Regions from separate parts of the Cupriavidus sp. UME77 genome, predicted to be linked through region 1. Evidence: predicted binding sites of a transcription regulator. Region 1 holds the regulator's gene; each other region holds the start of a gene.

What was found. Region 1 encodes FNR, which switches genes on or off when oxygen is low (the NO sensors DNR and NnrR bind a similar motif). Its sites were predicted from a motif close to TTGATNNNNATCAA; they were not measured.
Region 2: a site for FNR is predicted at 1,667-1,680, ahead of A9975_RS03375 (universal stress protein). Genes of this name have one in related genera too.
Region 3: a site for FNR is predicted at 2,839-2,852, ahead of A9975_RS30795 (DUF3149 domain-containing protein). Genes of this name have one in related genera too.

Annotation. Positions count from the first base shown of each region.
Region 1 covers NZ_LZZU01000060.1:28,608-32,965, reverse strand. Annotated here, with positions in the region: gene ccoG (cytochrome c oxidase accessory protein CcoG) at 1-370, shown strand, start outside; gene A9975_RS23885 (hypothetical protein) at 439-654, shown strand; gene A9975_RS23880 (hypothetical protein) at 657-902, shown strand; gene fnr (fumarate/nitrate reduction transcriptional regulator Fnr) at 989-1,714, opposite strand; gene A9975_RS23870 (sulfite exporter TauE/SafE family protein) at 2,013-2,777, shown strand; gene scpB (SMC-Scp complex subunit ScpB) at 3,369-4,358, shown strand, end outside.
Region 2 covers NZ_LZZU01000007.1:49,026-53,383, reverse strand. Annotated here, with positions in the region: gene A9975_RS03385 (YeeE/YedE family protein) at 1-254, opposite strand, end outside; gene A9975_RS03380 (metalloregulator ArsR/SmtB family transcription factor) at 244-567, opposite strand; gene A9975_RS03375 (universal stress protein) at 700-1,551, opposite strand; gene A9975_RS03370 (cobalt-precorrin-7 (C(5))-methyltransferase) at 1,718-2,407, opposite strand; gene A9975_RS03365 (EAL domain-containing protein) at 2,650-4,358, shown strand, end outside.
Region 3 covers NZ_LZZU01000080.1:12,451-16,808, reverse strand. Annotated here, with positions in the region: gene A9975_RS30810 (acyltransferase) at 1-809, shown strand, start outside; gene A9975_RS30805 (tripartite tricarboxylate transporter substrate binding protein) at 1,035-1,973, shown strand; gene upp (uracil phosphoribosyltransferase) at 2,088-2,738, shown strand; gene A9975_RS30795 (DUF3149 domain-containing protein) at 2,932-3,078, shown strand; gene A9975_RS30790 (helicase HerA-like C-terminal domain-containing protein) at 3,207-4,358, opposite strand, start outside.

The DNA.
Region 1 (4,358 bases):
GCGTACGCCGCTCAAGGTCGATATCATCCGCGACCGCGGCGCGCTGGGGCGGGAAGTGGAAGGGCGCTGGATCGAGAACGTGTATCGGCTGCAACTGATCAACACGACAGAGGCGCCAATGCGCGTCGCCGTCAGCGCGGGCAGCGATGAGCTCAAGGGCCTGGCCGTGGAATATGATCACGCTGCCGGCAACCTGGAGCCCACGTCCAATCGCCTGATTCCCATCCGGGTGCGCGTGCCGATCGAGTCCGCGGCGCAGGGCACGCACAAGATCGAGGTCACGGTGACCGCGGTGCCCGACGAGGGCGCGGGGGCGCATGGCGCGGAGATTCGACAGAGCACCAGCTTTATCGTGCCGCGCAATCTATGAGGCGGCGGGGGACGCTGGATACACCAATCCGTACGCTACATACGCGATCTAGAACTAGAGGAGGCCAGATGACGCAGCAAAGCAATCCCTGGTGGAAGGAGCCATGGCCGTGGCTGCTGATGAGTGGGCCGTTCGTTGCCATGGTGGCCTGCGGGGTCACGATCTGGCTGGCCATGACCCACCCGGATCCGCCCATTGAGGAAGGGGTCGCTCGCCACGGCCTGGTGGTCGAGAAGGCGGGCAGCGCGCGCCAGGCAGCGCCGGTCGCGGCGCAAGCGAGGTGATCATGAGACTACGCTGGCTGATGTGGGTGCTGTGGCCCGCTTTCCTGGTCGCCGGGCTGACGACCGCGCTGGTATTCTCCATGGTCGATCCCGGTGACCTGCGCTTCTTCGGCCAGCCGGTCGAGGCATCGCGGGAGGCGGTCTACACCGTGGGCTTCCTGATCGCGTGGGTGCTGTGCTCGCTGTCGAGCGGCTTGACGCTGTACACCATGCCCACGCGGCTGGCGGACACGGACGAGCTGGAGTGATTGTGATGCGCGCCTTGCCGGTTCAGGCCAGCAGGCGCGGCATCGCGGCGATCCGCCGCGGGCGAGGGCGGCGCGCGACGAGCGCGTCAGCAGGACTTGTTGACGATCTGCTTGATCCCCACCATGTCGACCAGCTTGACGTGGCGCTGGCGAATCTGGATCAGGCCGGCTTCCGCAAAGCGCGAGAACAGGCGGCTGACAGTTTCGAGCTTGAGCCCCAGGTAGCTGCCGATTTCCTCGCGGCTCATGCGCAGCACAAATTCGGAGGCCGAATAGCCGCGCGCGGACAAGCGCTCGGACAGGTTGATCAGGAAAGCGGCAAGCCGCTCCTCGGCGCGCATCGATCCGAGCGTGATCAACATGACCTGGTCCTGCGAGATCTCCTTGCTCATCAGGCGCATGAACTGATGCTGCAGGGAAGGCAGGACGTTGGACAGCGTCTGGAGATCGCCAAAGCGCACCACGCAGACTTCGGTATCTTCCAGCGCGGTGGCGTCCGACGCGTGCTGCATCTCGCCAAGGCCGTCGAGGCCGACGACTTCGCCGGGAAGGTGGAAGCCCGTGATCTGCGAGCGGCCGTCTTCCATTGTCAGGTGGGTCTTGAGCGTGCCGAAGCGGATCGCGTAGACGGCGGTGAGAGGGTCGCCGAGGCGGTACAGGGTTTCGCCCTTGCGTACGCGCACCCGGTCCTGGACCAGCGTATCCATCTTTTCGAGGTCCTGCTGCGACATGCCGACGGGCAGGCAGAGCTGGCCGAGCGAGCAAGTGGAGCAGCGGGGCGACATCTCGGTAATGGGAATGGTGGTGAGCAATTGGGGCCTGTCGGTTTAGCGCAGTCAATCAAGCGCGATGTGGCAGGCGCATTGAGTTGAGAGCTTGACGTTGAGAGTCGTCGGTTGGAAGCGCTATCCACATCGGCCTGGCGCGCGGGTCTTGCGGCAGTGCGCTATCTGTGCAGCGCGGCTTGCCGTGCCCGTCGTCATGTTTTGCGAGCGCGCTGATGTACGCGGGCGCCAAGCTTCATGTTGATAGCGCCTCTTGGAGCTGCGGGGGCGCGTTCTCCGCATTTTACCGCGCCGGACGTTGCGATTGTGTGATTGGGAGGAGAAGTTGACCATAGGCGTGCTTATCAGCGTATTTACCCTGGCTTTGCTGGGCGGCGTGCACTGCGCCGCCATGTGCGGCGGGATCGCGCTGGCGGCGGAGCAGGGCGGCGTTGCGCGCGTGCCTGCCACGGTGCTCCGGCGTCCCGGCCATTGGTTGCTGGAACTGCTTGTCATGCATGCCGGGCGGCTGAGCATGTATGCGGTGCTGGGAGGCTTGCTGGGCGCCCTTGGCGCTGGCGTCTGGAAGGCACAGTACCTGCCGCTGCAGCGCTGGTTGTTCGGGATCGGCAGTGTGATGCTGGCATTGTCGGGCTTGTGGATGTTGCGCGGGCGCACCACGGGTACGGGTTGGCTGGAGCGGCTCGCCGCCCGGGGCGCGGGTGGATTGCTGCGCGGCCTTGGCGCTATCGGGGCGCGCTTGCCAGCTGTGGCTCGGGCGCATGGGCAGGGCCGCTTGCTGCGCCGCTACGGCATGGGGCTAGCCTGGGGGCTGGTCCCGTGCGGCATGGTGTACGGTGCTCTTGCCATGGCGTTGCTGGCCGGCAATGCCCCGTCGGGCGCGCTGGTGATGGCCGTGTTTGGCCTGGGCACCCTGCCGAACCTGCTGGTGATCTCGGGCCTGTCCGGCTATCTCAGGCAGCTTTCGCGGCGCCCGGCGTTGCGCGCTGGCGCTGGCCTTGCGGTGGTGGCCTTTGGCTTGGCCGGGGTGGCGCGCGCGCTGCTTTTACCTGAGACGCTTGCCGCGCATGGATTCTGCCTGGTCTTCTGAAGCGCTGTTTCGTGGTGTATCTGTCACTTCCTCGCTGAGGTAGCTGTGCGAATCGGTTGCAGGTTTGCCAGGGAATGCCATACAATCGCAAGAACAGCGATATCGCGCAGCGTATTTCATCGTGGCATCGTCAGGTAGCATCCGCTGCTCAGGGATGCATGCCAGGAACACCCAGGCAGGCATCAGCGCCAGGGACCGTTCCCCATCCGCCGTCCGGTTCAAAAGATTCGGTTCAAAAGACCAGCCACGGCAGGGCGGGGTGAAATAGGCCAGCAGGCCCGATATCCGTATTTTCTTGCACCCGGTGCGTTCGATGATAAACGCCGCGCCGGACAGGTCCGCCACATCAGGGGGAAGGCGCGACGCAAGGGCTCCGTCGACTGGCAGTTAAAGCCGGTGGCCGGGCGATCTCCTGCCGGTCAGGTCCGGCACCCGATGCAATAAAAGAAGGCGCACGGCTGGCATGCATCAAGCATGCGGTTGGCTGCGCGGCCAGATGGCGGTGGCAATCCCTACCGCTGAACCCGCAATCTCCAGTGCGCCCGGGATCAACCGGGGCGCAGGTGCAAAGACAGGCTGCACGCAATCAACATGAATACCCAAGAGGCGAAGATCGTCCTCGAGACCGCGCTGATCTGCGCGCAGGAACCCTTGCGCGTCAATGACTTGCGCCGGCTGTTTGCCGACGACGTCGGTGCCGACACCATTCGCGTGCTGCTGGAAGAGCTGCGCCGCGACTGGGAGCAACGCGGCGTGGAACTCGTGGCACTGGCCAGTGGCTGGCGTTTCCAGAGCCGCCCTGTCATGCGCGAGTACCTGGATCGGCTGAATCCAGAAAAGCCGCCCAAGTACTCCCGCGCCGTGATGGAGACGCTGGCGATCATCGCCTACCGGCAACCGGTCACGCGGGGCGATATCGAGGAAATCCGCGGTGTCGCGGTCAGCACCGAAGTCGTGAAGAAGCTCGAGGACCGCAGCTGGATCGAGGTGATCGGCCACCGTGACGTGCCCGGGCGGCCTGCGCTTTATGCCACCACCAAGAACTTCCTTGATGACCTCGGCCTGCGCACGCTCGATGAATTGCCGCCGCTGGAAGACATCCAGGCCCAGGCGCAGGTCGCAATGCTGAATCAGGAGCCGATCGACTTCGAGGCGCTGGGCACGGTGCCGGCGGATAGCGACGAAGAGGCATTCGCGGAACCTGGCGATGATCAGGCCGGCGCTGCCGCGCTGGTTGTGGCGGATGCCGGGGAGGGTGAATCGACCCCTTCAGGCGTGGTTGCCCCCGACGGTCTAGCGGCCGGCGCCACGGACGGCATTGCCGATTTGGTGGATGCGTTTGAAAGGAAGGAGGCCTTGGCGCAAGTAGAGGCTGGGTTCACACCCACGCCCGAGGCCGAGGCGGAAGTGCCGGCTACGCCCGAGCCAGACGGTAAGCCAGGGAGCGAGCCGGTGGTCGCCGAGCCCGCCGGCACGCGGTCCGGCGACGCAGCCGAGGAGCAAGCCGTCGAAGACGGTGAAACAAATGAGCAAACGGACACGCCCGCCAACGGTTACCACGTACAAGTGGCCTCCGGCGAG
Region 2 (4,358 bases), on a different contig from region 1:
CCGGCGCCGGCATGGACCCGGATCTGCGGCAGTGCGCCGAACAGGCGCCAGAGCAGCGGCGCCGCCAGCAGGCCAAGCACAAAGGCGATACGCCAGCCCGCTTCCGCGCGCGTTGGCCGCAGCAAGCCACCAACGATGCCGCTGATGCCCGCGATGCGCCCGTTGAGCAGCACGAGCGCGGCGGCGGCCAGGCCAATCAGCAAGCCCCCGCCCAGCGCGGACCAGGGCGTGAAGTGTGTCCAGTCAATGATCATGGCCAGTGGCTCCTTCATTCAGTGGGGCAATTTCAGCGGGGCAATACAAGGCGTAGAGCGTTTCGAGCACGGCCAGCACCCGCGCATCGGCAACCGCGTAAAAAATCCGCTTGCCATCGCGCCGCGTGTTGACCAGCCCTTCCGCGCGCAGCACACCGAGTTGCTGCGACAAGGTGGGTTGGTGGATGCCGAGCAGCGCTTCGAGTTCGCCCACCGACATCTCGCCCTGGCTGAGCTGGCAAAGCAGCAGCAGCCTGTCTTCATTGGCGAGGGCGCGCAGCATGGCGGTGGCGTCGCCCGCGGCGGCGCGCATCGTGTCCAGGCTCAGGGAGGGAGAAGCCGCTTGCATGGGTTCGGCAAAGGCCGGGCGAGACCCCGGCCTGCTAATCAATATACGGCTGAATATTATATCAAAAAGTATATTGATGCCAGCCGAAACCGGCCTTCAATGCGACATCAACACCGGAATGCCGGCGTGGCGCATCAGGGTGCGGGTGGTGCCGCCAGTGACCAGTTCACGCAACCGGGCGTGCCCATAGCCACCCGCCACCAGCAGGTCGGCCCGCAAGTGCGCCACCGCCTCCAGCAGCAACTGGCCGACCCCGTGGCTGCCTTGCACGGCGTGCATGACGCTGGTAACGCCCTGGCGCGCCAGGTGATCGCGCAGGCCGGCGTGCGCACCGGGCACATCGGGCATGCCGTGGGTCGCCGAGCCGTCATGCGTGCTGGACGCCGACACGACGGTGACACGCTTGGCCAGGCGCAGCAGGGGCATCGCATCGGCCACGGCCCGTGCAGCTTCCCGCCCACCATCCCATGCGATGGCAACATGCTCGCAGGGCAGATGCCGCACGCCCGGCGGCACCAGCAGCACCGGGCGGCCGGTGTTGAGCAACACATATTCCGGGGTCTGTGCCACCAGCACGGGAATGGACTCCGGTCCGGGCAAGCGGGCCAGGACAACCACGTCCGCCACCCGCCCTTGCTGGACCAGCGCCCAGCCCACGTCATCCTCGATGACCCGGTGGGTGAAGCCCACGCCGGGCGCCGCTTCGCTCATGGCCCGATGAAATGCGGCGCTGGCTTCGGCGCCTTGCGCCAGCAACTGGCGCCGGGCCAGTTCCGCGTAGTATCCCGCCTCGTCGCCCGCGCCCCGGAACGGCTCCAGCCGCATGCCGGTGGCCGTCACCCCGATCACATGGCCGGCCGAGCGCTGCGCCAGTTCCGCCGCCAGGTTGACGCGATCCGCACAGCCGGGGTCGGCACCGAGTTCGACCAGCACGGTCTTGAAATCCATGATGTTTTCCCTCCGATCTGGAGCCCCCTGCACACGGTTGCAGGCGTTTCTCCGACTATCCGAAAATGGACTCTACTCCGTGCGCGGGGCAGCGCAAGCGGGCAATGCGGGCGAATTGCGGCAGATCAACGCCGAGACCCTGCCGGGGCGCGGCCGGCGCGCGGGGCTACGCAAGCGGCGGCGGCTCGATCTGGCTGGCCATTGGCGCCAGCGCACGGATCAGCATGATGCTCATATCGGTGAACGCCAGCGTGCAACTGGCCAGCGTGCCACGCCAGTCCGCATCGGCCAGCGTCAGATTCTCCCAGACCTCGACCGGATGCTCGGGCGGCACGCCCTGCGCCACCAGCCAGGCGGCGATATCGCTGGGCATGAAATCCCACGGGCGCGGAATCACAATGGCGTTGCGCTGGTCCGCCAGCACGTGCACCAGATGGCGCTTGAACGGCTCCAGCTCTCCGCGCCGGTGAAAAGTCAGGAAGGTGGTCTCGTCAAAGCAAACCTTGCCGCGCGCGGCCAGCACCTGGGCCGAAGAGATGCCCGGCACGGTATCCACCGGATGGCCGCATGCCCGCTCGACCCGCTCCAGGTACTGGAAACCGCTGAAATGCATGTCGCCCATGAACAGCACCACGCAGCGCCGGCCGCCATGGTGCTCGGCGGCAACCCAGGCGAGCCGCTCCACCTGGTCCTGGTATCCCATGGTGACCACCTGGGCCGCCGGCGGCACCAGAGGGCGGACGGCGTCGATGACCGTGTCGAAGCCGGCCACGATGTCGGCGCCACGGATCAGTTCCGCCACGCCATGGGTCAGGAAGTCGAGGTGCCCGGGGCCAACGCCAGCGCAGATGATCATGAAGAATCCCGGCATCGATCGATGCAAAAGGGGACGGCGCGCGCATCGCCCCGTCAAGACAGGGCGCAATTATGCCAAGCCATCGGAGCGCGAGGCCTGCGCCGAGAAACGCCTGGCGCAAAAAAAGTACTTCAGGATCCGCAACTGGATGCCGATACCTGCTTCAGAGCCGAGTCAATGTCCCGCGAGCCCCACCCGGGCAAGGCAGGCATCCTCGGTCGTTAGCGACGTTTACCTCACTCATGCCAGATAGAGACAAAGCGCTCAGCATAGCCGACCCCCATCAGTTGTTCCGCAATTCGCTCGAGCAAGCCACCGATGCCGTCTTCATTCTGAACACGGACAACAAGGTGATCTTCCTGAACGCTGCTGCGGAGGCACTCTATGGCGCATCCCGTACGCAAGTCTTCGGCATGAACGTGGAGGCGCTCGTGCAAAAGCTGCCGGATACCGACGCACAGCGTGCCCAGCCCTTGCCCGCCGTCCAGATCCTGAGGCCGGATGGCGAACTTCGCTTTGGCCATGTCGCGGAATCCAGCACCCGCCTGGGAGACGTGACACTGCGCACGTTGCTGGTAAAGGTGGCCAACCACCCGGATGCCAGCCGCGACGATCACCCGTTGCTATCGGTCATTGCCGACGAGATCGACAGTGCCGTGCTGGTGGTCGATGCTGACTGGCACATCGTGTACGCCAACGCCGGGCTCACACGCATGCTGGGCTACAAGCCCTGCGAGCTCAGGGGCAAGACCCCGCGCGAGATACTGGCCGGCGAGTTCACCGATCCCGGCGTGATGCAGCGCCTGCATGCCCAGCGCTCATCCCCGGGCGGCGAGCGCCACGAGGCCCTGGTGTATGCGCGCGACGGCAACGCACTCTGGGTCAGCGCCACCGTGCGCCATCTGGTCAGCGCCACCGGCGACCGGCATCACGCCATCGTCATCCTCTCCGACATCACCCAGCAGCGGACCTACGAGATGCTGCAGCGAAAGGTACTGCAAGCCATGGTGATGGAGCAGCCGCTGCCCGCCGTGATGGAGTTGATCTGCGAAGAAGTACAACGCGTGGCACCCTCCGTGATCGCGTCCGTGCTGCGTGTGGACGCCGATGGGCGCCTGCACCCGCTGGCCGCGCCTGGCCTGCCGCCGGGCTATTCGGCGGCGCTGGACAGCCTGATCATCGGGCCATCCGTAGGCTCTTGCGGCACGGCCGCCTGGCTGGGCGAGCCGGTGATGGTCAGCGATATCGCCAACGATCCGCTTTGGGCGGATTTTCGCGATCTTGCCCTACCCCTCGGCCTGGCGGCATGCTGGTCCTATCCGATCAAGGCAAGCGATGGCCGCGTGCTTGCCACGCTGGCCTTCTACTACCGCACCGTCCGCCAGCCCGACGCCTTCCACCAGCAACTGGCCGAGGTATGCGCCTCGCTGTGCAAGCTCGCGTTCGAGCGCGAGGAAGCTGCCGAGCGGATCCTGCAGCTCGACCACTACGATTCACTGACCGGCTTGCCCAACCGCAGCCTGCTGCAGATGCAGGCCGGCACCCTGCTGCTCGCGGCACGCTCGGCCGGCACCACGCTCAGCGTGCTGTTCGTCGACCTGGACCGCTTCAAGCATATCAACGACTCGCTCGGCCACGTCGGCGGCGACAAGCTGCTGCGCGAGGTCGCGCAACGCCTTAGCGCGCACGCCGGGGATACCGCGCTGGTGGCGCGGCTGTCGGGCGACGAATTCGCGCTGGTGCTGCCCGACAGCGACCGCACCCAGACCATTGCGGCGGGCAAGCGCATCCTGGCCGCGCTGCGCCAGCCGCTGCGCATCGACCACGCCAGCATTGCACCCTCGGCCAGCATCGGCATCAGCATGTTCCCTGGCGATGGCGATGCGCTGGACTACCTGCTGCACTGCGCCGAGATGGCCATGTACGACGCCAAGGCCGCGGGGCGCAACCT
Region 3 (4,358 bases), on a different contig from region 1:
GGGACAGTGCCGGGATCCACCTGGCATGGGGGCCGTTCTACCAGGGCACCGAGGGCAACGCGGCCCAGCAGATCGATATCTCGCATCACCTCGGCGTCGCGGGATTGGTTTGCAACGCGGCGTTCCTGCAAACCCTTGCCTGCCAGACCTATGGCTCCAACGGGCCGTTGTGGAGCCTGGCCAACGAATTCTGGTACTACCTCTGGTTCCCTGCGCTATACGGCGCCTGGCACCTGCGCCGCACGCCGCAGGTGTTGCTGTGCGTATTGGCGGCGCTGGTCACGATGAGCCTGTTCCACGGCCTTGTCGAGGGCTTCTTGTTCTGGCTGCTGGGCGTGCTGGCGCAAGCCCTGGAAGCGCGGCTGGCGCAGATCGCGCCAATCGCGCGGCGCAAGTGGCTGGTACTCCCGGCGCTGCTGGTGTTCCTGGCCGCCATTGCACTGACCAAGCACAAGCCGTACGCCGATGCCGCTGTCGCGCTGGGCTTCTTCGTGCTGTTGCTGACTGTGCTGTCGACTCGCATCCGCATCGGCCACGCTGGCTTGTCGCGCCTGGCTACGTTGGCGTCCGGGTTTTCGTACTCGCTCTACCTGACGCATTTCCCGCTGGCCCTGTTCATCGCCGCGGCCCTGGTCAAGGTCCGCCTGCCTGTCAGCGCAGCCAGCCTGGGCCTGGCCGCACTGATCCTGCTGGGCTGCTATGCCTATGCCTTTGCCGTCTACTGGGTGTTCGAGCGCAATACCCAGCGCGTGCGCGGCCTGCTCGGGCGCGCGGCGCTGCCGGCGGCCCAGCGCGGGCAGAATATCTAGCCGCCACGCTGTTGCCTGGCTAGCCAGCCTGCCTGGCTGGCAACCCTGGCAGCCAGCCTGAAACTGCCGTAAGCTCGCCGGTCGGCGCGTCAAACGCACGCCGCATAAGAAAAACCAGGAGCATTCATGACGGCAGCACCCCTCACCAATCTTTCCTCGCGCATTCCCGTTCCAGTCAAGAAGCAAACCGCCGCCCGCCCGCTGCTGATCGCTGCGGCGACTGCCATGCTCGCAAGCGCCTGGCTGCCCTCGGCCGCCAGCGCGGCCGACTACCCCGTCAAGCCAATCCGCTTCATCGTGCCTTACGCTGCTGGCGGCACCACCGACCTCGTGGCGCGCACGGTCGGCCAGAAGGTGGCGGAGAAACTCGGCCAGCCCGTGGTCGTGGAGAACCGCCCAGGCGCTGGCGGCAATATTGGCATGGAGGCGGTCGCCAAGGCCGCGCCGGACGGCTACACCATCGGCTTCGGCGCCATCTCGACCAATGCATTGAACCCGCATATCTACAAGCACGTGCCGTTCGACCCGCGCAAGGATTTCACCGCGGTCAGCCTGCTTGGCACCTCGACCATCGTGCTGGAAGTCAGCAACAGCCTGCCGGTGAAGAATGTGGCCGAGCTGGTCAGCTACGCCAAGGCCCATCCCGGCCTGACCTACGCCACCGCGGGCACCGGCACGTCCATGCACCTGGCGGGCGCGATGTTCTCGCAGATGACGCAAACCGGCCTGACCCATGTGCCATACAAAGGCAGCAGCCCAGCCATCAACGACATGCTGGGCGGCCACGTGCAGGTGATGTTCGACAACCTGCCCGCCTCGCTGCCGCACATCCAGGGCGGCAAGCTGCGCGCGCTGGCGGTGGCCGGCAAGAGCCGCTCGCCAGCGCTGCCGAACGTGCCTACGCTGGCCGAGGCTGGCCTGGCAGGCTACGCCGTCGAGCCGTGGTTCGGCGTGTACGGCCCGGCAGGGCTGCCCGCGCCGGTGGTGCAGGCACTCAATGCCGCCTTCAGCGCGGCGCTGGGCAATGCGGACGTGAAGGACAAGCTCGGGCAGGCAGGCTTCAACCCCAAGGGCTCGAGCGCGGCTGACCTGCAGTCGCTGACGCTGTCCGAGTACGAGAAATTCGGCAAGGTCGCCAAGAGCGCCAGCATCACGGTGGATTGAGCGCGGGCGGGGCTGCGCGCTTGCGGCGGGAGGATCGCCGGGGGCGCGCGGCTCCGCATCCATTACAATCCGGCTGCAACGGGCCCCCGCGCCCACTCCCGCCGACTACCCGCCATGAAGCAAGATCCGCGTTTCCCCAAGCTGTACATCCTCGATCACCCGCTGATCCAGCACAAGCTCTCCCATATGCGCGACAAGGACACCTCCACGCGCACGTTCCGCGAGCTGCTGCGGGAGATCACGCTGCTGATGGGCTATGAAATCACGCGCGACCTGCCGCTGACCACGCGCCGCATCGAGACACCCTTGGTGGAGCTGGACGCGCCGGTGATCGCCGGCAAGAAACTCACCATCGTGCCGGTGCTGCGCGCCGGCGTGGGCATGAGCGACGGCCTGGTCGAGCTGATTCCCTCGGCCCGCATCGGCCATATCGGCGTCTACCGCGACGACCAGCACCGCCCGGTGGAATACCTGGTGCGCCTGCCCGACGTGGAAGACCGCAGCTTTATCCTGTGCGACCCGATGGTCGCCACCGGCTACTCCGCCGCGCATGCGGTGGACGTGCTCAAGCGCCGCGGTGTCAAGGACGATGCGATTACGTTCGTGGCGCTGGTGGCAGCGCCGGAAGGCGTCGAAGTATTCCAGAAGGCACATCCCGGCGTGAAACTGTTCGTCGCCTCCCTGGACAGCCACCTGGACGAGCACGCCTACATCATCCCCGGCCTCGGCGACGCGGGCGACCGGCTGTTCGGCACCAAGAACTGAGTTTTCACCGCCTGCCAGGGTCCGGTCCCACGCTCCGGGCCCAATGCGGGACCAACACGGGACCAATACGGGATCAATGCGGACGCTGTCTGCGCCCGGCTTGACCGGCCTCAATCTCCCCGGCCCCAGCCCTCCCTAGACTGTCGGCAGAGGCACACCGGACGGTGTGCCTCACCTGACCTGGGAGACCCACATGGCAGCCTTGAAGATCCTGTTTTCGACCCCCACCGGGCTGATGAGCCTGGCCGTCATCGCCTTCATCATCGGCATGGGCTGGTTCTTCACCCGGCTGTTCCTGCGCAAGATGCGGGAAGACGAGGCAGCGGCGCAACGCCGCTAAGAGGCAAGTCCCGCCCGCGGCGCGTTATCGCAGACGGACCGGCTGGCCGATACCGTGCTGTGGCTATGCGCCGCGCCCGCCCGTCTCGCCGGGCGTGGCACACCGGCGTGGCCCAGGGGCGCCGCCGCCTACTTCTTCTTGCCCGAGCCCAGCAAGCTGCCCAGCACGCCGCGAATCAGCTCGCGCCCGACCTGCGAGCCTACCGTGCGCGCGGCCGACTTGGCCATCGACTCCAGGATGGAGTCGCCGCGCCCGGTCTTGCCCGTGCCCTTGGTCAGCCCGCCGAAGATCTCGCCCGCCTGGTCCAGCCAGCCGCCGCCCTGTGCGGCCGGGGCTTCCGGCTGGCCGGCCGTGGGCACGGGCGCGGGTGCGCCGCTGCCGCCAGCGGTGGGAGCAGACCCAGGCACGGCGGCACGGCCCTTGAGCTTCTCGTAGGCCGACTCGCGATCGATGGTCTGCTCATAGGTGCCAGCCACCAGCGAGTTCGCCAGCAACTGTTTGCGCTCGTCGTCGGTGATCGGGCCGATCCGGCTGCCGGGCGCCAGCACCCAGGCGCGCTCCGTGATGCCGGGGATGCCCTTGGCGTCCAGCAATGAAACCAGCGCCTCGCCCACGCCGAGTTCCCCGATGGCCTTCTCCAGGTCCAGCCCCGGCTTGGCCCGCATGGTGGTGGCCGCCACCTTGACGGCTTTCTGGTCACGCGGCGTGAAGGCGCGCAGCGCGTGCTGCACGCGGTTGCCGAGTTGGCCCAGCACGGTATCGGGGATGTCGACAGGATTCTGCGTAACGAAATACACGCCAACGCCCTTGGAGCGGATCAGCCGCACCACCTGCTCGATCTTGTCGAGCAGGGCCTTGGGCGCGTCGTTGAACAGCAGGTGCGCCTCGTCGAAAAAGAACACCAGCTTGGGCTTGTCAAGATCCCCCGCCTCGGGCAGTTTCTCGAACAGCTCCGACAACAGCCAGAGCAGGAAAGTGGCGTAGAGCTTGGGCGAATTCAGCAGCTTGTCGGCGGCCAGGATATTCACCACGCCCTGCCCGTTCTCGGTCTGGATGAAGTCGTCCAGGTTGAGCATGGGTTCGCCGAAGAACACGTCGGCGCCTTGCGACTCCAGCGCCATCAGCCCGCGCTGGATGGCCCCGATCGAGGCCGCGGAGATATTGCCGTATTCGGTGGTGAACTGCCCGGCGTTGTCGCCCACATACTGCAGCATGGCGCGCAGGTCCTTGGCGTCGAGCAGCAGCAGCCCGTTGGCGTCGGCGATGCGGAAAACCAGGTT